Regions from separate parts of the Nocardioides sp. NPDC127514 genome, predicted to be linked through region 2. Evidence: riboswitches for the same ligand, from Rfam matches in the RefSeq annotation. Region 2 holds a riboswitch; the other holds the start of a gene.
What was found. A riboswitch is a leader RNA that binds a small molecule or an ion and turns the genes downstream of it on or off. The one in region 2 is predicted to bind thiamine pyrophosphate.
Positions count from the first base shown of each region.

Region 1: it holds a riboswitch for thiamine pyrophosphate, as region 2 does, so the genes downstream of both, thiE (thiamine phosphate synthase) here and ABTX24_RS08650 (thiamine ABC transporter substrate-binding protein) in region 2, are expected to answer to the same signal.

Region 1 covers NZ_JBEORF010000006.1:75,027-86,394, reverse strand. The annotation lists gene ABTX24_RS06500 (fumarate hydratase) at 1-919, opposite strand, end outside; gene ABTX24_RS06495 (carboxymuconolactone decarboxylase family protein) at 1,020-1,610, shown strand; TPP riboswitch at 1,655-1,764, shown strand; gene thiE (thiamine phosphate synthase) at 1,791-2,369, shown strand; gene thiO (glycine oxidase ThiO) at 2,369-3,448, shown strand; gene thiS (sulfur carrier protein ThiS) at 3,445-3,645, shown strand; gene ABTX24_RS06475 (thiazole synthase) at 3,642-4,421, shown strand; gene ABTX24_RS06470 (thiamine phosphate synthase) at 4,418-5,008, shown strand; gene thiD (bifunctional hydroxymethylpyrimidine kinase/phosphomethylpyrimidine kinase) at 5,005-5,784, shown strand; gene thiC (phosphomethylpyrimidine synthase ThiC) at 5,781-7,469, shown strand; gene ABTX24_RS06455 (NAD(P)-dependent oxidoreductase) at 7,478-8,377, opposite strand; gene ABTX24_RS06450 (DUF1707 SHOCT-like domain-containing protein) at 8,505-9,164, shown strand; gene ABTX24_RS06445 (DUF1707 SHOCT-like domain-containing protein) at 9,221-9,901, shown strand; gene ABTX24_RS06440 (sulfatase-like hydrolase/transferase) at 10,022-11,368, shown strand, end outside.
Region 2 covers NZ_JBEORF010000008.1:170,104-181,471, reverse strand. The annotation lists gene ABTX24_RS08690 (malate:quinone oxidoreductase) at 1-511, opposite strand, end outside; gene cds1 (L-cysteine desulfhydrase Cds1) at 674-1,774, shown strand; gene ABTX24_RS08680 (YwaF family protein) at 1,738-2,436, opposite strand; gene ABTX24_RS08675 (putative protein N(5)-glutamine methyltransferase) at 2,633-3,418, opposite strand; gene ABTX24_RS08670 (hypothetical protein) at 3,435-3,791, shown strand; gene ABTX24_RS08665 (hypothetical protein) at 3,788-4,201, shown strand; gene ABTX24_RS08660 (MBL fold metallo-hydrolase) at 4,198-5,250, shown strand; gene ABTX24_RS08655 (GNAT family N-acetyltransferase) at 5,240-5,671, opposite strand; TPP riboswitch at 5,702-5,810, shown strand; gene ABTX24_RS08650 (thiamine ABC transporter substrate-binding protein) at 5,807-6,868, shown strand; gene ABTX24_RS08645 (ABC transporter permease) at 6,865-8,523, shown strand; gene ABTX24_RS08640 (ABC transporter ATP-binding protein) at 8,590-9,684, shown strand; gene ABTX24_RS08635 (phosphatase PAP2 family protein) at 9,696-10,763, shown strand; gene ABTX24_RS08630 (acyl-CoA dehydrogenase family protein) at 10,795-11,368, shown strand, end outside.

The sequences.
Region 1 (11,368 bases), on a different contig from region 2:
GCCGGACGACGCGTACGTCATGGCAGAAGTACTTGCCGCCGAACTGGGCCCCGATCCCGAAGGACTGGGTGAGCTCGAAGACCTTCTCCTCGAGGTCGGTGTCGCGGAAACCGTGGGCGCTCATCGAGCCCTCGGTCGGGAGGTTGTCGAGGTAGTGCGCGCTCGCGTACTTCGCGGTCTTGAGCGCGAACTCCGCCGAGGTCCCGCCGATGACGACGGCGAGGTGGTACGGCGGGCAGGCGGCGGTGCCGAGCGAGCGGATCTTCTCGTCGAGGAAGGTGAGGATCCGGTCGGGGTTGAGGATCGCCTTGGTCTCCTGGAACAGGAACGACTTGTTGGCGCTGCCGCCGCCCTTCGCCATGAAGAGGAACTTGTACTCCGGGCCGTTCTCGCCCTCGGTGGTCGAGTAGATCTCGACCTGCGCGGGCAGGTTGGAGCCGGTGTTCTTCTCCTCGTACGTGGTCAGCGGTGCCAGCTGGGAGTAGCGCAGGTTGAGCTTGGTGTAGGCGTCGAAGACACCGCGGCTGACGGTCTCGGCGTCGTCGGTGCCGGTCAGCACACCCTCGGACTTCTTGCCCATCACGATCGCGGTGCCGGTGTCCTGGCACATCGGCAGGATCCCGCCGGCGGAGATGTTGACGTTCTTGAGCAGGTCGAGCGCGACGAAGCGGTCGTTCCCGGAGGCCTCGGGGTCGTCGATGATCTTCCGCAGCTGCTTGAGGTGGGCCGGGCGGAGGTACTGGTTGATGTCCTTCATCGCCTCGGCGGTCAGCCGGCGGATCGCCTCGGGGTCGACCTTGAGGAACTTGCGCCCGTCGACCTCGATCTCTTCCACCCCCTCGCTCGTGATCAAGCGGTAAGGAGTGTCGTCCTTGCCGGTCGGGAGGAGGTCGGAGTACCGGAACTCAACGTCAGCCACGGAAGAGAATCGTACGCCGCCGGGGATGTCACAGATCGCGCGCGTCCGCCGTCTAGATGTCGAGCGCCCCGGAGAGCGGGGCCGAGAACCAGGAGGAGAAATGGCTGCCACCCGAATCGCGCCCGCGGAGATCACCGGCATCAAGGGAATGCTGATCAAGCGGTTCGCCAAGAAGATGCTCGGCCAGGTGCCGTCCTCGGTCGGCGTCTACTGGCACAACCAGAACGTGCTGATGGGCATGTCCGGCCTCGGGTCCAAGGTGAAGAAGTGGGACGCCTGCGACGAGCAGCTGAAGTCCTTCGCCCACATGGCCGTCGCCTCGGCCGTGGGGTGCAGCTGGTGCCTGGACTACAACTACTTCGAGGCGCACAACCGCGGTCTCGACATGGACAAGGCCCGGGAGGTGCCGCGCTGGCGTGAGTCCGACGTCTTCACGCCGCTGGAGCGGGACGTGATGGCGTACGCCGAGGCGATGAGCCAGGCGGAGCCGACCGTCACCGACGAGATGGTGTCGGGCCTGGTCGCGCAGCTCGGCGAGGCGGCGGTGATCGAGCTGACCGCGGTCATCGGGTTCGCCAACTTCTCGACCCGCACCAACATCGCCCTGGGTATCGAGTCCGACGGCTTCGCGGAGGCCTGTGAGCTCAAGCCGCTCGCACAGCGCGGAGGTCAGCCGTCCACGATCGGGTGAACCCCTTGCGTCGGGTGCCCACGATTCCGTTACAGTGATCGAGACCCAACCCACACGGGAGTCCGCGGCAGCGGGCTGAGAGGGAGCTGGAGCCGCTCCGACCGTAGTACCTGATCCGGATCATGCCGGCGAAGGAAGTGACCTGACGTGTTGCCTGCTCTACCGCGGCTCCTCTGCCTCGTGTCCACGACCGACGACCTGACGCTCCTGCCTGCGCTCGCCGCAGCAGGAGTCGACGGCTTCCAGGTACGCGACAAGGGCGCGACCACACGGGAGCTGGTGGTTCTCACCGCGTCCGTCATCGAGCTCGTCGCGGCGTACGAGGCGTGCGTCGTCGTCGACGACCGGCTCGACGTCGCGCTCGCCACCGGTGCCGACGGCGTCCATCTCGGCGCGTCCGATCTGCCGTTGGCCGACGCCCGGCGAATCGCCGACGCGGTCGCTCCGGGGCTGATCATCGGCGCGACCTGCCGGGACCGTGCCGCGGTCGAGGCGGCTGCCGCGGCGGGCGCGGACTACGCCGGGTTCGGACCGGTCTTCGCCACCACCTCCAAGGCCGGGCTCCCCGACCCGCTGGGCGTCGACGCGGTCACGGCCGCCGCCGGTGTCCTGCCGCTGATCGCGATCGGCGGGATCTCGACCACTTCCGCCGGGGCCGTCCGCGCCGCCGGAGCCCACGGAGTCGCCGTGATCGGCGGACTCTGGCGACAACCCGACCCACTCCAGGCCGCGAAGGAGCTCGTGGAAGCCGTCGGCTGATGCGGGTACGGATCCTCGGTGCCGGGATCGTCGGGCTGTCCGTGGCCGACGAGCTGATCCGTCGCGGTCACGACGTCGCCGTGGTCGATCCGGAGCCAGGCTCGGGGGCGTCGTACGCCGCGGCCGGCATGCTCAGCCCGGCCGGTGAGGCGTGGTACGGCGAGGAGACGCTGACCCGGCTGTGCCTGTCGTCGCTGGCACTCTGGCCCGGGTTCGCCGCTCGGCTCGGGGTGCCCGTACACACCCGCGGGACGCTGCTCGTCGGCCTCGACGCCGGGGACGTCCAGCAGGTCGAGCGGCAGCTCTCGGTGCTCGATCTCGCCGGGGTCTCCTACGAGAGGCTCCTACGTCGCGAGCTGCTCGCCCGCGAGCCCGGGCTCGGCCGTGTCGCCGGCGGGGCCTTCCTCGCCGAGGACCACTCGGTCGACCCGCGTGCGGTCGTCCGCGCGCTGCTCGAACGGGTCGGGGACCGTGTTGGTTTCGACACGCCTCCGCCTAGCGGCTCCGGCGGCTCAACCGACGAATCCGCTGGTCGAGCCGCGAGCGCCAGCGAGCGTGTCGAGACCAACACGGTCACCGTCATCGCGACCGGCGCGCAGCTTCCCGACCCCTACTCCTCCCTCATCCGCCCGGTGCGCGGGGACGTCGTGCGGGTGCGGACGCAGGAGCCGGTGGCGCGGACGGTGCGGGCCTGGGCGCACGGCGAGCAGATCTACGTGGTGCCGCGGATCGACAGCGACGAGGTGGTCATCGGGGCCACCACCGAGGAGCGCGACGGTCCGCTGCTGCCGACCGTCGAAGGCGTGTGGCGGCTGCTCGACTCCGCCCGCCGGGTGGTGCCGGCGCTGGACCGCGCGAGCGTGGTGGAGGCGACCTCGCGCGACCGCCCGGGCACCGCCGACAACCTCCCGCTGGTCGGCCCGACCCACGAGCCGGGAGTCGTGCTCGCCGCGGGCGCCTACCGCAACGGCGTCCTGCTGGCGCCGCTCATCGCGCAGCTGGTGGCCGACCACATCGAGACAGGGTCAGTGGAGCCCGCGGTCGATCCGCGTCGGTTCCGGATGAAGGAGGACGGATGAAGATCACCGTGAACAGCGAGCCGATGGAGGTCAGCGGCACCGTTGCCGATCTGCTCGAGGCACGTACCGGCGACCGGCGGCCGAGCGGCATCGCCGTCGCCGTGGACGAGGAGATCGTGCCGCGCGACGACTGGGCGCGTTGGCCACTTCAGGACGGACATGTCGTCGAGATCGTGACGGCGGTGCAGGGCGGATGACCAACCCACCGACGAGCAGCCTGAAGGTCGCCGGGCGCGAGCTCTCCTCACGCCTCTTCCTCGGCACCGGTGGCCTGCCCAACCTGGCCCTGCTCCCCGACGTCATCGCCGCCGCCGACCCGGGTCTGGTGACGGTCTCGATGCGGCGTACGTCCTCGACGGCCTCCGGCGGATTGCTGGAGACGCTGCGCGCGGCGAAGGTTCCGATCCTGCCCAACACCGCGGGTTGCCTCTCGGCACGCGAGGCGGTGCTGACCGCCGAGCTCGCCCGCGAGGCGCTTGAGACGGACTGGGTCAAGCTGGAGGTGATCGGCGACGAGACCTCGCTGATGCCCGATGCCGTCGAGCTCGTCGAGGCCGCCGAGCAGCTGGTGCGCAAGGGCTTCACGGTCCTTCCGTACGCCACCGACGACCCGGTTCTCGCCCGCCGGCTCGAGGACGCGGGCTGCGCGGCGGTGATGCCGCTCGGCTCGCCGATCGGGTCGGGGCTCGGGCTGCTGAACCCGTACGCGATCGAGGCAGTCGTCGCCGCGGTGTCCGTGCCCGTCGTGCTCGACGCCGGTGTCGGTACGGCCTCGGACGCGGCCCTGGCCATGGAGCTCGGCTGCTCAGCGGTCCTAGCCGCCACCGCGGTGACCCGCGCCGACGACCCGGTCGGGATGGCTCGCGCGCTGCGCCTGGCGGTCGAGGCCGGGCACACCGCCCGCGCCGCCGGCCGGATCCCGCGGCAGGCGGTCGCCCGGGCGTCGTCTCCGATGGAGGGCCGGATCGCATGACCGCACTGCCGCGCCTGCTCGTCCTCACCGACCGCTCCCAGCTGCCGCTCGGCCGCAGCCTGTTCGCGACGATGGCAGCGTGCGCCGAGGCGGGCCTGACCCACGTCGTGCTCCGGGAGCTCGACGAGCCCCTGGAGCATCGGGCCAAGCTGGCCGAGCTGCTCGCCGGACTCGGCCTGAACGTCATCGCCGCCCACACCCCGCTGCCGGCAGCGGAGGGCCTGCACCTGCCCGCCTCCGCGAGCTGTAGTCGGTGTCACAGCGTGTTACACCGCGGCCGCAGCTGCCACAGCCCCGCCGAGGTCGCCACGGCCGCCGCGGAGGGGTTCGACTACGCGATGCTGAGCCCGTACGCGCTGACCGAGTCCAAGCCCGGCTACGGGCCGCCGCTGGGGCCGGCCGCGTTCTGCGACCTGCCGCTGCCGACGTACGCGCTGGGCGGGATCACCCCGGACAACGCCGCGGCGGCGGTGGCGGCCGGGGCCCACGGAGTGGCCGTGATGGGCGCGGTGATGCGCGCGGAGGAGCCGGCCGAGGTCGTACGCGACCTGTTGGCGGCCCTCGGCACGACGGCGGTGGCGTCGTGAACCCACCGGTCGCGCTCACCATCGCGGGCACCGACTCCGGGGGAGCGGCGGGTACGGCGGCCGATCTGGCCACCTTCGCCGCGCTCGGGGTCCACGGAGCCTGCGTGATCACCGCCGTCACCGCCCAGGACACGACCGGGGTCAGCGACATCCACGCCATCCCGGTCGCCACGGTCGAGGCCCAGCTCCGCGCAGTCTTCGACGACCTCCCCGTCGCGGCGGTCAAGACCGGCATGCTCGGCAGCGCCGAGGCGGTCGCGCTCGTCGCGCGGCTCTGCGCCGGTCGGCCGCTCGTCGTCGACCCCGTCCTGGTCGCCACCTCCGGCGCGGTGCTGGGCGGTGAAGACGTACGCCGCGCCTACCTCGACCACCTGCTCCCCGTCGCCACCGTCGTCACCCCCAACCTCGACGAGGCCCGGGCCCTGGCCGGTCACGACGGATCGCCCGAGGGGATCGCCGCGGAGCTGGCAAATGCGAAGTCGGCGGTGATCGTCACCGGCGGTGACCCGGAAGCCACCGGCACATGCACCGACTGGCTCGCAGAGCCGGGGAGACCCCCGATCCCGCTCACCCATCCCGCCGTCCCGACGAAGAACGACCACGGCACGGGCTGCACCTACAGCTCGGCCCTGGCCGCCCACCTCGCCCACGGCGCCCCGCTGCGCGAAGCGGCGGAGCAGGCCGCCGCGTACGTCACCCGACAGCTCACCAGAAGCCAGCACTGGACCCTCGGCCGTGGCCGAGGACCGATCGCTCACACCAAGGAGATCGCATGACCGTCCACCCCGCCCACACCCGCCTCGAGATCGGCGACCTGAAGGTCCCGGTGACCCGGGTCGCGCTCACCAACGGTGAGACCTTCGACCGCTACTGCACCGAGGGCCCCGGCTCGCAGCCGGAACAGGGTCTCCCGCCGCGCCGCGACGAGTGGATCGTCGAGCGAGGCGACACCGAGACCTACGAGGGCCGCCGGACCGAGCTGGTGGACAACGGCAAAGCAGCCGTACGCCGCGGCGAGGCCCGCCAGGAGTGGCAGGGCGAGCGCCGGCCGCCGCGCCGAGGCAAGAACGTGACCCAGATGCACTACGCGCGCCAGGGCATCATCACCAAGGAGATGGCCTACGTCGCGGTGCGCGAGAGCTGCGACCCCGAGCTGGTCCGCGAGGAGGTGGCGGCCGGCCGGGCGATCATCCCGAACAACGTCAACCACCCCGAGTCCGAGCCGATGATCATCGGGAAGCGCTTCCTGGTGAAGATCAACGCCAACATCGGGAACTCCGCGGTCACCAGCAGCATCGCGGAGGAGGTCGACAAGCTCACCCACGCGATCACCTGGGGCGCGGACACGGTGATGGACCTGAGCACCGGAGACGACATCCACACCACCCGCGAGTGGATCCTGCGCAACTCACCCGTCCCGATCGGCACCGTGCCGATCTACCAGGCCCTGGAGAAGGTGAACGGCGAGGCCGACAAGCTCACGTGGGAGGTGTTCCGGGACACCGTCATCGAGCAGGCCGAGCAGGGCGTCGACTACATGACGATCCACGCCGGAGTGCTCCTGCGCTACGTCCCGCTCACCGCCAACCGCGTCACCGGCATCGTCTCCCGAGGCGGCTCGATCATGGCCGGCTGGTGCCTCGCGCACCACCAGGAGAGCTTCCTCTACACCCACTTCGACGAGCTCTGCGAGATCTTCAAGCAGTACGACGTCGCCTTCTCGCTCGGCGACGGACTCCGCCCGGGCTCCACCGCCGACGCCAACGACGAGGCCCAGCTCAGCGAGCTGCGGACGCTGGCCGAGCTCACCGAGAGGGCCTGGGAGCACGACGTACAGGTCATGGTCGAAGGCCCCGGGCACGTCCCGCTCAACCTCGTGGAGGAGAACGTACGACTCCAGCAGGAGTGGTGCCACGGCGCGCCGTTCTACACGCTGGGGCCGCTCGCCACCGACATCGCGCCCGGCTACGACCACATCACGAGTGCCATCGGTGCGGCCACGATCGCGATGCACGGCACCGCGATGCTCTGCTACGTCACCCCCAAGGAGCACCTCGGCCTGCCGGACCGGGACGACGTGAAGACGGGCGTGATCACCTACAAGCTCGCCGCCCACGCCGCCGACATCGCCAAGGGCCACCCCGGCGCCCGCGACCACGACGACGCGCTCTCCAGGGCTCGCTTCGAGTTCCGCTGGCGTGACCAGTTCGCCCTCTCGCTGGACCCCGTCACCGCGGAGAGCTTCCACGACGAGACGCTGCCGGCGGAGAACGCCAAGACCGCCCACTTCTGCTCCATGTGCGGCCCGAAGTTCTGCTCGATGAAGATCAGCCAGGACGTACGCGACCGCTTCGGCGGCGAGAACGGCGCGTCGCCCGAGGAGATCGAGGCGGGGATGCTGGAGAAGTCGAAGGAGTTCGCGGCCGCAGGGAGCCGGGTCTACCTCCCGCTCGCCGACTGACCCGCCTGCTACGAGTCCGACCGCAGGCTCTCGTAGAGCCTCGCGAGTCCCTCCGAGCCGTGCCCTGCAGCGATCTGTTCGCTGATCAGTGCCTGGACGGCAGCGATGGGGGAGGGGTCGACCCCCTCCTCCTCGCTGGCTCGCACGATGTGCGAGAGGTCGGAGAACTCCAGGCTCTGCTGGCCAGGGACGGAGTAGTCGCCGCCATCGATGACCCCCGCGTAGCCGGCGAGCTCCTCGGTCATGGCGGCGAGGAACAGAGCCTGCCGGGCGGCGAAGTCCGCCGCGCTCATCCCCATGGTGGCGGCCATCGCGGCACCGTGGAAGAAGCCCGTGAACATCTGGTACATCCCCGACAGCATCGCCAGGTCCACCAGCGACGCCCGGCCGGCGTCCTCGCCGTGGAACTCGCTCGTGGCCCAGACCTCGAGCGTCGGCAGCAGGGCGTCGTACGCGGCCCGTGAGCCGCTGTAGAAGATCTGGCCCGCGCGGGACCCGATCATGGCGGGCACGGCCATGATGGCGCCGTCGAGGTAGTCGATGCCGTGCTCGGCCGCCCAGGAGGCGAGCGCACGGGCCTCGTTGGGCGTCGTGGTCGTGACGTTGACCAGGGTGCGACCACGCAGCTCGCCGGCGGCCAGGCCGAGGGTCTCCTCGACGGAGGAGTGATCGAGCAGGCAGGCGATGACCACGGGGCTCGCCAGCACCGCCGCCGGGACCGAGTCCGCGGCCCCGGCGCCGCGGGCCACCAGCTCCTTGGCGCGGCCAGGCGTACGGTTCCAGACGGTCACGGAACGACCGGCGTCGAGCAACGCGGTGGCCAGCGCGCTGCCCATCGCGCCGAGGCCGAGCACGCTGACGTCGGTCGAGGGGATCGAGTTTCCATTGGTTTCTGACACGTCATCCATGCTGGAGGAGATCGCCCGGCCGCGGGAGTACCCACCATTTACTGGGGTACGCACCAATCGGTCAGTGCTCAGTCTCAGGGTTGAACCTGAGAGACGGGCGACACGTACGCCGATAGCATTCAGGACCATGGGACTCCCTGAACCGCACCCCGGCCAGCCCCGCCGAGCCGACCTGCGTGTCAGCGATGCCGACCGCCACGCCGTGGCCGACATCCTGCGCGAGGCTGCCGGCGAGGGCCGCCTGGACATCGACGAGCTGGAGGAGCGGCTCGAGGAGACCTACAAAGCCAAGACGTACGCCGACCTGGAGCCGATCACGCAGGACCTGCCGGTCGCGGGGCAGGCGCCGGTCTCACCGCCATCGGCCGCGGTGCCGGTCGTCTACGGCGAGGGCGCGGCGAGCGACAGTGCCAGCGCGTTCCTGAGCAACGTCGAGCGCAAGGGCGTATGGGTGGTTCCCCAGCAGTTCTCGGTCAATGCGGTGCTGGGCGACGCCAACATCGACCTGCGGGAGGCGCACTACTCGGCGCGGGAGGTGGTCATCAACGCGACCTCCGTCCTGGGCAGCGTGAAGGTCACCGTCCCGCCGAACGTGCACGTGATCGTCGAGGGCAACGGCGTCCTCGGCGACTTCAAGGAGCCCTCGGAGAAGGTGCCCGAGGCGCTCACCGCGGACTCCCCGGTGGTGCGGGTGCGGGGCCTCGCCGTGCTCGGCGACGTGACCGTCAAGCGCCGAGGTCCGCGCGGCCCGAGGCGCACGCTGAAGCAGCACCTCGGCCTGGAGTGAATGGTGTAGGGGGATTGTTGAGGCACAGTCTCGAAGCCCCCACTAGCATTCGCCCCATGGGAACGACCCCCGAGCCATTCCGCGGCCAGAATCCTGATCCGAACCTCCGGATCAGCGATGCCGACCGCCACAAGGTGGCTGACATCCTGCGCGAGGCCGCGGGCGAGGGCCGCCTGGAGATCGACGAGCTCGACGACCGCCTCGAGGCGACCTTCAAGGCCAAGACGTACGCCGACCTGGTCCCGATCACGGTCGACCTGCCGGCCGCGGGCACCCCGGCGCCGCCGGTTCCGGTGTCCAAGCCCGCCAACGCGAGCAGCCCCGCCGTCTTCGCAGCCAATCCGATCGAGAGCCAGCTCTACGTCGCGATCATGAGCGGTGTCGACCGTCGCGGGGTCTGGACGGTGCCGGCGACCGGCAACGTGATCGCCCTGATGGGCGGCGCCGAGCTCGACATGCGTCAGGCGCAGTTCTCCGCGCAGGAGACCGTGATCTACGCCAACGCGATCATGGGTGGGGTCAACATCACCGTCGGCCCCGATGTCCAGGTCGTGATGCAGGGAGTCGGGATCATGGGCGGCTACGTCGGTCCGCGCGGGATCGAGCCGACCGGCGGTCCGGTGCTGCGGGTGAAGGGCCTGGCGCTGATGGGTGGCGTCACGGTCATCCGCAAGCCGCTGAAGGAAGCGAAGGGCTCGCGGCAGCTGAAGATGCCGCCGCCGCACGAGCTGCACTGAGCAACACCATCTCGGGGATGGTCCGCTCCGCGGACCGATTTTGTCGTGCCAGGAAATCAGGCACTAATCTCACCTGAACCAGATATTGTGTAGTTACATAATAGACAAAGGAGTCTCGGGATGAAGCCGAAGTGGAGCGCACTGCTGGGCGCCGCACTCCTGGCCGTCGTGGCCCTGATCGCCGGACTCCTGGTCCTCGGCCCGAAGACGGTGGCCGCCGGCTCTGCCGCCGCCGACCCGTCGGCCGCGCCGGTCGAGGAAGCCGCGGAGCTGGCCGCGACGACCGACGAGCGGCCCAACATGGTCCTGATCCTGATGGACGACTTCTCCCTGGAGCTGCTCCGCACGATGCCGGAGGCGACCAGGATGGCGGCCGAGGGCGCGACGTACCAGAACTCCTTCGTCATCGACTCGCTCTGCTGCCCCTCGCGCGCAGCGCTGCTCACCGGGCAGACCCCGCACCACACCAAGGTCCTCACCAACACCCAGAACGACCCGGAGCACCCGGTCGGCGGCTGGTCGGCGTTCCAGCGCTACGGCAACGTCGAGAAGCAGTTCAGCATCGGGCTCCAGGAGGCCGGCTACACGACCGGTTTCGTGGGGAAGTACATCAACGCCTACGAGGCCACCGTCGGCTCCGACGGCAAGCGCGTGCCGCCGCCCAAGGTGCCTGGCTGGGACTCCTGGAACGCACTCCTCGGCGGCGCCTACGGCGGCTGGGGCTACCAGAGCACCTTCCTGGACGGCAACGGCGCGGTGCAGCTCCGCAACCACCCGAGGCCGCCGACCTCGGCCGGAGTGGCGCGCAAGGACGCGGGCTACGCCACCAACGTCACCCGTGACTACGCCCTCTCCTTCATCGAGAAGCACCGCGACGACGAGAATCCCTACTTCCTCGAGATCGCCGCCTACGGGCCTCACTCGCGCCTGGGCCACCACTACCCGGGCCTGGACACCTGGTTCCCGCCCGCGTTCGCCGACCAGGCGCCGGCCGGCGACCCCGCGGGCGGCAATTGCGGCCGGGTCGCGTGCGCCGACCTGAGCCTGACGGACCTGGTCGGCTACGGCGACGACCGCTGGGACAACGCGCCGACCTACCTCGGCCGCGGAGGACGTACGTCGCAGGCTCCCGCCTGGCGCACCAACAAGGTGTCGCTGACCGACGAGACCGCGCTGAACCAGTACCGCGACCGCGCCCGGATGGTGCAGTCGATCGACCGGATGATCACCCAGGTGCGGAAGGCTGCCGGGGATGACACCTACATCGTGCTGACCTCCGACAACGGCTTCCACCTGGGACAGCACCAGCTCAACGGCGGCAAGGGCGCTCCGTACGACTCCGACACCCGCGTGCCCATGGTCGTCGTCGGCCCGGACGTGGTGCCGGGCAAGCGCAGCCAGTTCGTCAACAACATCGACCTCGCGCCGACCTTCCTCGACATCGCCGGCGCTCCGACCCCGTCCTAC
Region 2 (11,368 bases):
GCTCGTCGGCGAGCGCCTTGGCCGAGCGGCCCTCGAGCAGCAGCGGCGCCCAGCCCTTGATGACCTCGGGGTCCTCGCTGAACTCCATCCCGCTGAAGAGCGGGTGGACCGAGAGCGCCTCGTAGCGCTTGCGCAGGTAGTCGACGTTCTCGGCGCCCCACACGAAGGACATGTGCGGCACGGTGTGGATGAACTTGTCCGGGTTCGGGATGCGGCCGTTCTCGACCAGGAAGGACCACAGCTGGCGGGAGAGCTGGAACTGCTCGTTGACGTTGATCGCCTTGGAGATGTCGACCGAGCCGTCGGCGTTCTGCGGGCTGTAGTTGAGCTCGCACAGCGCGGAGTGACCGGTGCCGGCGTTGTTCCACGGGCCGGAGGACTCGGCGGCGGTTGAGTCGAGCCGCTCGATCAGCTTGATGGACCAGCTGGGCTCGAGCTCCTGGAGGAGCACGCCCAGGGTGGCGCTCATGATGCCGCCGCCGATCAGCACTACGTCAAGAGGTTCGTCCACAGGTCTTTTGTCTCGCTTTTGGGGCCGCAATGGTTAATCGGGGTCCTTAGATCGGTCTAACTTGTGGGCAACTTCACTGCCCGGACCCGATCGTGTTTCGGTCTGTCATTGTGGCTCACCGCACATGCTGGGGACAGATCAGGGTGGAGTTACGCTCGGCCGGTGCCTCGCCTCTCTGACTCTCATCGCGCCTGGATCGACGAAGCCGTACGCCGCGTCGAGGCCGACGCGCAGCGCTCGGCCGACACCCATCTCCACGTCGTTCCGCTCCCGGTCCGCGACGGTGCGAGCGGCGGTGTCGACCTCTATCTGAAGGACGAGTCGGTTCATCCCACCGGCTCGCTGAAGCACCGCCTGGCCCGGTCGCTGTTCCTCTACGCGGTCTGCAACGGCTGGCTCCACGAGGGCTCGACGGTCGTCGAGGCCTCCTCCGGATCCACCGCGGTCTCGGAGGCCTACTTCGCCGGCCTTCTGGGGCTGCCGTTCGTCGCGGTCATGCCACGCTCGACCTCGGAGGAGAAAGTGCGTCTGATCGAGTGGCACGGCGGCCGCTGCCACTTCGTCGACCGCGCACCCGACATGTACGCCGAGGCCGAGCGCCTCGCCCGCGAGTGCGGCGGCCACTACATGGACCAGTTCACCTACGCCGAGCGAGCGACCGACTGGCGCGGCAACAACAACATCGCCGAGTCGATCTTCGACCAGATGTCGCAGGAGCGACACCCGGTGCCGACCTGGATCGTCGTCTCGGCCGGCACCGGCGGCACCTCGGCGACGATCGGCCGCTACCTCCACTACCGCCGCCACCCCACCAAGCTGATGGTCGCCGACCCGGAGAACTCCGCCTTCTACGGCGGCTGGGAGACGGACACCTCCGACTACGCCACCGGCATGCCGTCGCGCATCGAGGGGATCGGCCGGCCGCGGGTCGAGCCGTCCTTCGTCGGCGGGGTCGTCGACGACATGGTCCAGGTCCCCGACGCCGCGTCGATCGCGACGATGCGCTGGCTCTCGGCCCGGATGGGCCGCTCGGTCGGCCCCTCGACGGGCACCAACGTGTGGGCATCGCTGGGTGTCGTACGCGAGATGTCCGAGGCCGGCACCGAGGGCAGCGTCGTCTCGCTGCTGTGCGACTCCGGGGAGCGCTACCGCTCGTCCTACTACGACGACGGCTGGGTGAGCGACAAGGGCATCGACCTGGCGCCGTACGCCTCGGCTCTCGCCGACTACGAGCGCACCGGCGTCCTCGTCGACCCGTCCTGACGGGCCCAGATCCGCAGTCCCAGCGTGATCAGCGCCCACACGCCGGCGACGATCAGGATCTCGTTGAGGACGTAGACCGGCCACGGCCCCAGCAGGTCGAGCATCGAGCCCGACTCCGGCTTGTAGCGCAGGTAGCCGTAGTTGGCGTCGAGGGCGAGGTTGAGGACGTACGCCACCGCGGCCCATGCCGCAGTGGTCGCGACCGCCCAGCCGTAGTCGCGCCACCGGGGTAGCAGCTTGAGCCCGAAGACCAGGTAGACCGCGGCGGTCACGATCATCAGGTGCTGGCCCCAGAAGGTGAAGTAGCTGACGTCCGGGAAGTCCATCACGTCCGGGGTGAAGACGCCTTGCGTGGTCAGCGTGAGCCCCCAGAAGCAGGTCAGCGCGGTCGGGTAGGGATGGTGGGTCCACAGCGCGAACGCCGCCGCGACCCACGCCAGGTCGCACAGGTGGATCGGCAGATCGATGAAGAGATCGAAGTCGGTGACCCATTCGTGGGCCTGCAGCGGGATCGTCGTCAGCGGGATCGCGAGCGCGAATCCTCGTGAGAATCTCGACGGCTTCGGGTCGGCCCGCTGGTGTCTGCCCAGCCAGACGACGGCCACGATCCCCGCTGTGAGCAGGGACAACGGCACCAGGTGCGCCAGACCGTAAGCCTGCATGACGGAAGTCTGACGGGATTCTCGAAAAAATTCTTCCCAACTCGCGTCATGGTTCCGCGGCTGGCCCGTTTCACCGGCGAGAAGGTCGTCCGCCGGTGGGGGGTGGACGAACTTTCAAGGTGGCGGTCCCTCTGAATGCACACTGCGGGGGTGGTGTGCAATCAGAGGGACGCCTCGCTTTTCAGGCCATCGTCTTTCAGGCCATCGTCCCCGTCACCGCGGTCGCGTAGAGGTCCTCGTCGTGATGGATCTCCGCGACCAGCCCCTGCTCCCGCATCAGGCTCGCGGTGACGGGCGCCTGCTCCTGGCCGGACTCGATGACGAGTACGCCGCCGGGGGCCAGGTGCTTCGGAGCCTGCTCGATCACGCGGCGCTGGACGTCGAGCCCGTCCGCGCCGCCGTCGAGGGCCACGTGGTGCTCGTGGTCGCGCGCCTCGGGCGGCATGTTCCGGATCTGGTCGCTCGGCACATAGGGAGCGTTGGCCACGATCACGCCGAACTCGAGGTCGTGGGGGAGCGGTTCATAGAGGTCGCCGAGAACGACCCGGCTCGGCGGCAGATTCTCCCGAGCGCACTCGACCGCCGCCGGGTCGATGTCGGTGGCCCAGACCTCCGCGTTCGGGACACGCGCCGCGATCGCGGCGCCCAGTGCTCCGGTCCCGCAGCCGAGGTCGAGAACCCTGGGGATCGCGCCTCGCCCGGCCGACCCCACGGCGAGCTCGACCATCAGCGCCGAGCGCTGCCGAGGAACGAACACCCCCGGCGCGACCCGGATCCGGAGCCCGCAGAACTCTGCCCAGCCCAGGATGAGCTCCAGCGGCTCGCCGGCCACGCGGCGTACGACCATCTCCTCCCGCTCTTGGGCGGAGACCGGGGCGGACCCGAGCAGCGCCGCCTCGTCCTCGGCGAAGACGCAGCCGGCGGCGCGGAGACGGGCGACGAGCCCCGGATCGGGGGCTGGGCCACGGGAGGCGGAGGTCATTGGAGAAGATTGGCACGTGGACGCCGTGACCCTGATCGGATTTATCGTGGCCGGGTATGCCGCGTTCGTGACGATCGCGGCCGCGCTCGGCGTGGCGCTGAAGGCGCCCCGGCCGAAGTGGCTGGACCAGGTGGCGTGGATGCTGGAGCTCCTGGCGGTCGTGCTCGCGATCGGCGCGCTGGCGGCCTGGTCGGGCGGACGCAAGCCGGAGTCGCTGTCGACCTTCCTGGGCTACCTCGGCGCGCTGGTGTGCCTGATGCCGCTGGCGCTGCAGACGATGCGTACGGACCGCTCGACCTGGTCCTCGGGCGTGATCGCGGCGGCGGCCCTGGCGACGGGCGTCGTGGCCGTACGCGTCATGATGGTCCGGTGACCGCGACCTCACCTGCCAAGACCCGTTCCGGTCCGCACCTGGTGCTGCTGACCGTCTACGCGATCTTCGTGCTCGCCGCGGGCGCCCGGTCGCTGGTGCAGGTCTTTACCGCCTTCGACGAGGCCCCGATCGCCTACTCGCTCTCGGTGGTGGCCGCGGCGACGTACGTCGCGGGCTGGTTCGCGATCCGCCGAGCCGCCAACGGGTCGGCGGGCTTCGCGAAGATCATGCTGTGGATCGAGCTGGCCGGCGTCATCGTGGTCGGTGTCCTGTCCTTGGCCGTGCCGTCCTGGTTCCCGGACGACTCGGTATGGTCGAAGTTCGGGAGCGGATACGGATTCGTTCCCGCCCTGTTGCCGATCCTGGGTCTGCTCTGGCTCTGGAGAGGTCGACCCGAAGGAGACCGATGAGTCAGTCGACAGCCACCGCCATCTCGCCTGACTCGGGGGAGCACTGGTCGGCTCCGGGAGCGTGGACGGTCGCCGACGGCGTACACCGGATCCCGCTGCCGCTGCCGATGGACGGGCTCAAGGCGGTCAACATCTACGTCCTCGAGGGCGACGACGGGCTCTCGCTGGTCGACGGTGGCTGGGCGATCACCGAGGGCCGCTCGGCGCTGGAGAACGGCCTGAAGAAGCTCGGCTTCGAGTTCGGTGACATCCGGCGCTTCCTCGTCACCCACGTGCACCGTGACCACTACACGCTCGCCTCGGTGCTCGGTCAGGAGTTCGGCGCGGACGTCTTGCTCGGCGCCGGCGACCGGCCGACCCTGGAGCTCACCAACGGCGACCTCGACGGCTGGGTCTCGACCGATCGGCTGCTCGCCCACGCCGGTGCGCACGAGCTGGCCGCGAAGTGGGCGGCCAACCCGCCGCCGGCACCCGATCTGTCCCACTGGCGGATGCCCGACCGGTGGTTGGAGGGCGACGTACGCCTCGACGTCGCCGGCCGCGACCTCGATGCCGTGCACACCCCGGGCCACACCCAGGGCCACTACGTCTACGCCGACCTGGCTGGCTCGGTCCTGTTCGCCGGCGACCACGTGCTGCCCACGATCACGCCGTCGATCGGTTTCGAGCCGGTGCCGGTCATCGACCCGCTCGGCGACTTCATGGCCTCGCTGACCAAGGTCCGCACCCTCCCCGACCTGCGCCTTCTCCCCGCCCACGGCCCCGTCGCCTCGTCGTCGCACGCCCGCGTCGACGAGCTCCTGGCGCATCACGAATCCCGCCTCGCCCAGTCGCTGGCGTCCCTGCAGGCAGGGAGGCGCTCGGCGCTCGAGGTGGCCAACGACCTCGGCTGGACCCGTCACGAGCGGGCCTTCGCCGAGCTCGACTACTTCAATGCCGGCCTCGCGGTCATGGAGACCAAGGCTCACCTCGAGCTGTTGGCCGCACGCGGTCAGGCCACCCGCGAGGAGACGGAGACCAGCGTGCTGTTCGCCCCCGTCAGCGGGTGAGGCGCATCGGGGTGTGCGGGATGCCGTCCTCGAGGAACTCCTCGCCGTCCTTCACGAACCCGAACTTGGCGTACCAGCCGGCCAGCGGCGTCTGAGCGTCGAGGACGATGTCGCGGTCGGCGACGGCCTCGACGGCAGCCTTCATGATCACGTCGGCCAGGCCCTGACCGCGGTGGGTGGGGGCGAGGACGACGCGGCCGATCCGCCACACCTCGCCGTCGTCGAGGATGCGGGCGGTGCCGGCGAGCTGGTCGCCGTCGGAGAGCACCACGTGACGCGTCCCGGGCTCGAGGTCGCGGCCGTCCAGATCGGGGTACGGGCAGTCCTGCTCGACGATGAAGACGTCCTGGCGCAGCCGCCACAGGGCGTACGCGGTCGTCGGGGAGAGGTCGTCGAAGGACGAGATGGCGACGTCGGTCATGGGTCGATTCTGGCAAGCAGTAGTGTTGCCGGGAACAGACAGGGGAGGCCGGGAGGCCTGAGAGTGCGGCGAACAGCGCCGCAGACCCTCCGAACCTGCTCCGGTTGATACCGGCGAAGGGAGTCAGAAATGCGCATGCGTACGCCTGCCATCGCTGCCACTGCTATCTCGGCTCTGCTGCTGTCCGCGTGCGGGGGCAGCCCCGCCGAGCCGGACGCCGAGCCGTCGAGCGGCTCCGACGACAAGACCGTCGTGCTGCTGACCCACGACAGCTTCACGCTGCCGAAGGAGGTGCTGGCCGAGTTCACGGAGAAGACCGGCTACACCGCCGAGATCCGGCACGCGGGCGACGGTGGCGAGCTGACCACCAAGATCGCCATGGACACCGGCAACCCCGACGGTGACGCGGTCTTCGGCGTCGACAACACCTTCGCCAGCCGTGCGATCGACCAGGGCGCGCTGGAGGCCTACACGCCGGAGACGGTCCCGGCCGGGGTCGACGAGTTCAACCTCCCGGGCGACGAGAAGCACTTCCTCACCCCGGTCGACAACGGCAGCGTGTGCGTCAACATCGACACCGAGTGGTTCGCGGCCAAGAAGCTGACGCCGCCGGAGACGCTCGACGACCTGGCCGAGCCTGCGTACAAGGATCTCTTCGTGACCCCCGGCGCGGCGACGTCGACGCCGGGCATGGCGTTCCTGCTGGCGACCGTCGCCGAGTACGGCGAGGACGGCTGGGCCGACTACTGGGGCAAGCTGATGGACAACGGCACCAAGGTCGTCGACGGCTGGGACCAGGCCTACTACTCCGACTTCACCCAGGGCGGCGGCAAGGGGACGCGACCGATCGTCGTGTCGTACGACTCCTCGCCGGCCTTCACCGTCAAGGACGGCAAGACGACCACCAAGGCACTGCTGGACACCTGCTTCCGACAGGTCGAGTACGCCGGCGTGCTCGAGGGTGCCGACCACCCCGAGGGCGCCAAGGCGCTGATCGACTTCATGCTCTCCGACAGCGTGCAGGGGGCACTGCCGGAGAGCATGTACGTGTTCCCCGTCTCCTCCGGCGTCGAGCTGCCCGCCGACTGGGCGAAGTTCGCCCAGCAGCCCACCGAGCCGCTCTCCGTCGAGCCTGAGGAGATCGACGAGAACCGGGAAGCGTGGCTGGCGACCTGGAGTGACACGATCGCGCAGTGAGCTCCACCCGTCGTGCTGTGATCCGGCGAATCGGGACCCTGGTCGCGCTCGCCGCTCTCCCGGTGGCTGTGCTGGCGGTCTTCTTCGTCCTGCCGGTCACCGGGATGGTGCAGCGCGGCCTGTTCTTCGAGGGATCCTTCGATCCGTCGGTCGTGTCCAGGATCGTGGGGCGTCCTGAGATCCAGCGGGCGCTCTGGTTCACGCTGTGGTCCTCGGGCCTGGCGACGGTGCTGAGCGTCGCGCTCGGGCTGCCGGCCGCGTACGCGCTCTACCGGCTGAGCTTTCCGATGCAGCGGTTCATCCGGGCGGGACTGCTGGTGCCGTTCGTGCTCCCCACCGTCGTCGTCGGGGTCGCCTTCCGTGAGCTCATCGGCGAGGCCGGGCTGTTGGCCGGGTTGGGGCTCGACGGGACGCCGACCGCGATCATCCTCGGGCTGGTGTTCTTCAACGCCTCGGTGGTGATCCGGGCGGTCGGGGCGGCCTGGGAGTCGCTCGACCCGCGTCCCGGGGAGGCCGCTGCCGCGCTGGGAGCCTCGCCTTCGCGGGTGCTGTTGACGATCACCCTGCCGGCGCTGCGTCCCGCCATCGTCTCCGCGGCGTCGGTCGTCTTCCTCTTCTGCGCGACCGCGTTCGGGATCGTGCTCACCCTCGGCGGGGTGCGCTACAACAGCATCGAGACCGAGATCTACAAGCTGACCTTCACCCTGTTCGACCTGCCCGGTGCCGCGGTGCTGTCGGTGCTGCAGCTGGTGGTCGTCATCGGGCTGCTGGTCGTGGCCGGCCGGCTGCGATCGGTGCCGGACCCTGCGCAGTCCCGGGTCGTCGTACGCCGTCGGCGGGTCTCGCTGCGAGACATCCCGGCCCTGTTGTCGACCTCGGTGCTGGTCCTGCTGGTCGCCGGGCCGCTGCTCGCCCTGCTGCTCGGATCGCTGCGAGATGATGACCGGTGGAGTCTCCGGAACTACACGGCCCTGCAGACTCCCGGGTTCGACCCTCCGCTGCCGGTCCCGGCCACGACCGCGCTGATGACCTCGCTGGCGGTCGCGGTGCAGGCCTCGTTGGTCGCACTGACCCTCGGGCTGCTGGTGGCGTTCGCGGTGACGCGCCGGTCCCGTTCGGTGGCCGAGCGGCGGGTACGTTCCGTCCTGGACGGGCTGTTCATGGTGCCGCTCGGGGTCAGCGCCGTCACGCTGGGCCTCGGGCTCTACCTGACCCTCGGGTCGGACCCGCTCGACTTCCGCGACGAGCCGTGGCTGGTGCCACTGGCGCAGGCTCTGGTCGCGTTGCCCCTGGTGGTGAGGACGTTGGTGCCGGTCCTGGGATCGGTCGACGACCGTCTCCGGCAGGCCGCCGCCGGGCTCGGGGCCGGGCCGCTCCGCGCGGTCATGACGGTCGACGTACCCGCCATCTGGAAGCCGCTCCTCGCCTCCTCCGGGTTCGCCTTCGCGGCGTCGCTGGGGGAGTTCGGCGCGACCTCCTTCCTCGTCCGCGAGGAACGCCCCACCCTCCCCGTCGTCATCCTCCGGCTGCTGTCCCGCCCGGGCTCGGACAACTACGGCATGGCCCTCGCCGCCGCCTGTGTCCTCGCCGCCGCCACCGCCGTCGTGATGCTCCTCGTCGAGCGTCTTCGCGTCCCTTCGATCGGAGCACTGTGAACGCCGCATCGCCGAAACCGCACCTGTGGGGGCCGAGTCCGCACTTGTGGCGGACGAAATGGCAGTTTGGTTCGCCAGAACTACCGATTCGGACACCAGAACTACCGTCTCGGCGGGATCGAGGTTGCGATGCTGTCGCTGCGTGAGGTGTCGGTGGCGTACGACGGGAAGGCCGCCGTCTCGGACGTCAGCCTGGAGTTGGCGGACGGCGAGGTGCTGGCGCTGCTCGGGCCGTCGGGGTCGGGGAAGTCGACGTTGCTGCGGGCCGTGGCCGGGCTGGAGCCGGCGACGGGGGAGATCAGCTGGGACGGGCGCCCGCTGCGCGGGGTGCCGACGCACAAGCGTGGTTTCGCGCTGATGTTCCAGGACGGGCAACTGTTCTCGCACCTCAGCGTCGCGAACAACGTCGCGTACGCGATGCGGTTGCGCCGGATCCCGGCCGCCGAGCGTACGAGGAAGGTCGCCGACCTGCTGGAGCTCGTCGGCCTGGGCGGCTACCAGGACCGCCTCCCGGGCACGCTGAGCGGCGGCGAGCGGCAGCGGGTCGCGCTCGCGCGGGCGCTCGCCGTCGAACCGCGGCTGCTGCTCCTCGACGAGCCGCTCTCCGCGCTCGACGCCGGGCTGCGGGAACGGCTCGCGGGCGACCTTCGACGGATCCTGCACGAGGCGGGCACCACCGCGCTGATGGTCACCCATGACCAGGAGGAGGCGTTCGCGGTCGCCGACCGGATCGCGCTCCTGCGCGACGGTCACCTGGTGCAGGCGGGGACCCTGCGGGAGGTGTGGGCGAGGCCGACGGACACCTGGGCCGCCCTGTTCCTGGGGTACGCCCGCGTGCTCGAGGGGCCGGCGGCGTACACGGTCCTGAAGGCCGCCGGGCTGGCACCGGCCGGAGCGGTCGCGCTCCGCCGCTCGGCCTTCGTCGCCGATCCGGCCGGCCCGCTCACCGGCACCGTGGTCTCGGCCAGGGCCACGCCGGAGCAGCACCGGCTCGTCGTACGTCTCGATGATGTCGGTGAGGTCGACGCCGTCGCCGACTCGGCGCCGGCGCCGGGGGAGTCGGTCAGGCTACGGGTGGAGCCGAACCGGCTGGCCGTTCCGGAATCTGTTGTCCCCGAATCGTGCGCCCAGGAATCGGCAGAGCAGCCACCCGCCATTTAAACTTAGCGGCTATGTATCGTCGCGCTCAGATCTTCCTCGTCAGTAGCGCGCTGATCTTCGGCCTGATCGCAGTCGTTACCGCGCAGATCGTCGACAAGCGCATGCTCGACCCGGAGGGCTTCCTCGGACCGTCCTGGCTCCGCCTTCCCCTCCTCGTCGGAGCTGCTCTCCTCGTCGACCTCGTGCCACGGACGCTGTGGAAGTCCAAGTTCAAGTGGAAGGACATGGGGCCGATCTTCAAGGAGCGGGTCCGCACCCACTGGACCCGTGAGCGGCTGACGCTCGTGGCGTTGGGCATCGTCTGCTTCTACCTGGTCTACGTCTGCTACCGGAACCTCAAGTCGTTCCTGCCGTTCGTGGTGCCGGAGACCTATGAGTTCGACCACGAGCTGCACCTGATCGACAAGGCGGTGCTCTTCGGTGCCGACCCGGCGATCCTGCTCCACGACCTCCTCGGCACCGGCTGGGTGGCCTGGTTCCTCTCCTACATCTACATGTGGTTCCTGCCGCTGGTGCCGTTCGCGGTCGCCGCGTGGCTGGTCTGGTCGCGCAACCTGGCCTACGGCTACTGGTTCGTCGCCTCGCAGTGCATCGCCTGGATCCTCGGCACGGTCTCCTACTACTGCCTGCCGACGGTCGGTCCGGGCCTGCAGTACCCCTATCTCTACGCCGACCTGCCCGAGACGCCGGCAAGCACCCTGATGGAGTCGTTGGTCTTCACCAGGCAGCACGTCCTCTTCGACGTCGACGCCAACGTGGTGCAGTCGGTCGGTGGCTTCGCCTCGCTGCACTGCGGGATCACCCTGCTGGTGGCGCTGATGATCCACGCCACGATCGACAACAAGATCGCCCGCTGGGCCGGCTGGATCAACTTCGGGATCACCGTCGTGGCGACCGTCTACTTCGGTTGGCACTACCTCGCCGACGACATCGCGGGCTGCATGATCGCGCTCGTCGCCTACTACTTCGGTGGCCTCGCGGCCGGCCAGAAGTTCCAGCGCAAGGGTGTGCGACGGCTCGTCCCGGAGTCCGACGAGATCGCCGAACGCGAGGCGAAGGTCGCCCACGAGCTGACCTGATCCGGGACCCGTCTCGGCATAAGGTGGCGGTGTGACCGCCATCGATGCAGCCTCACTGACCGCACTTCTCGACGGGCGATACGCGGGAGTCCGGGAGGACGTACGCAAGTCCCTGATCGAGCGCGCCGACTTCCTCGACGAGGTCGAGGAACTGTCTCGGCCCGAGTATCGCAAACGCGTACGGGAGGTGCTCCTCGACGTCTCCGCGACCGGTCTGACCGGGCTCGGGTTCCCGAAGGAGTACGGCGGGGGTGGTGACGTCGGCGCCTCCATCGCCGCCTTCGAGGAGATGGCCGGCGGCGATCTGTCGCTGCTGGTGAAGTCCGGGGTGCAGTTCGGGCTCTTCGGCGGGGCCATCCTCCAGCTGGGGACGGCCCGCCACCACGACCGCTACCTCGCCGACATCGTCTCCGGGCGCCTGCTCGGCTGCTTCGCGATGACCGAGCACGGCCACGGGTCCAACGTGGCCGCGGTGGCGACCGTGGCCACCTACGACCCGGATGCGCGGGAGTTCGTCATCGAGACGACCCGGGAGGACGCGTACAAGGACTACATCGGCAACGCCGCGGCCCATGGTGAGCTCGCGGTCGTCTTCGCCCAGCTCG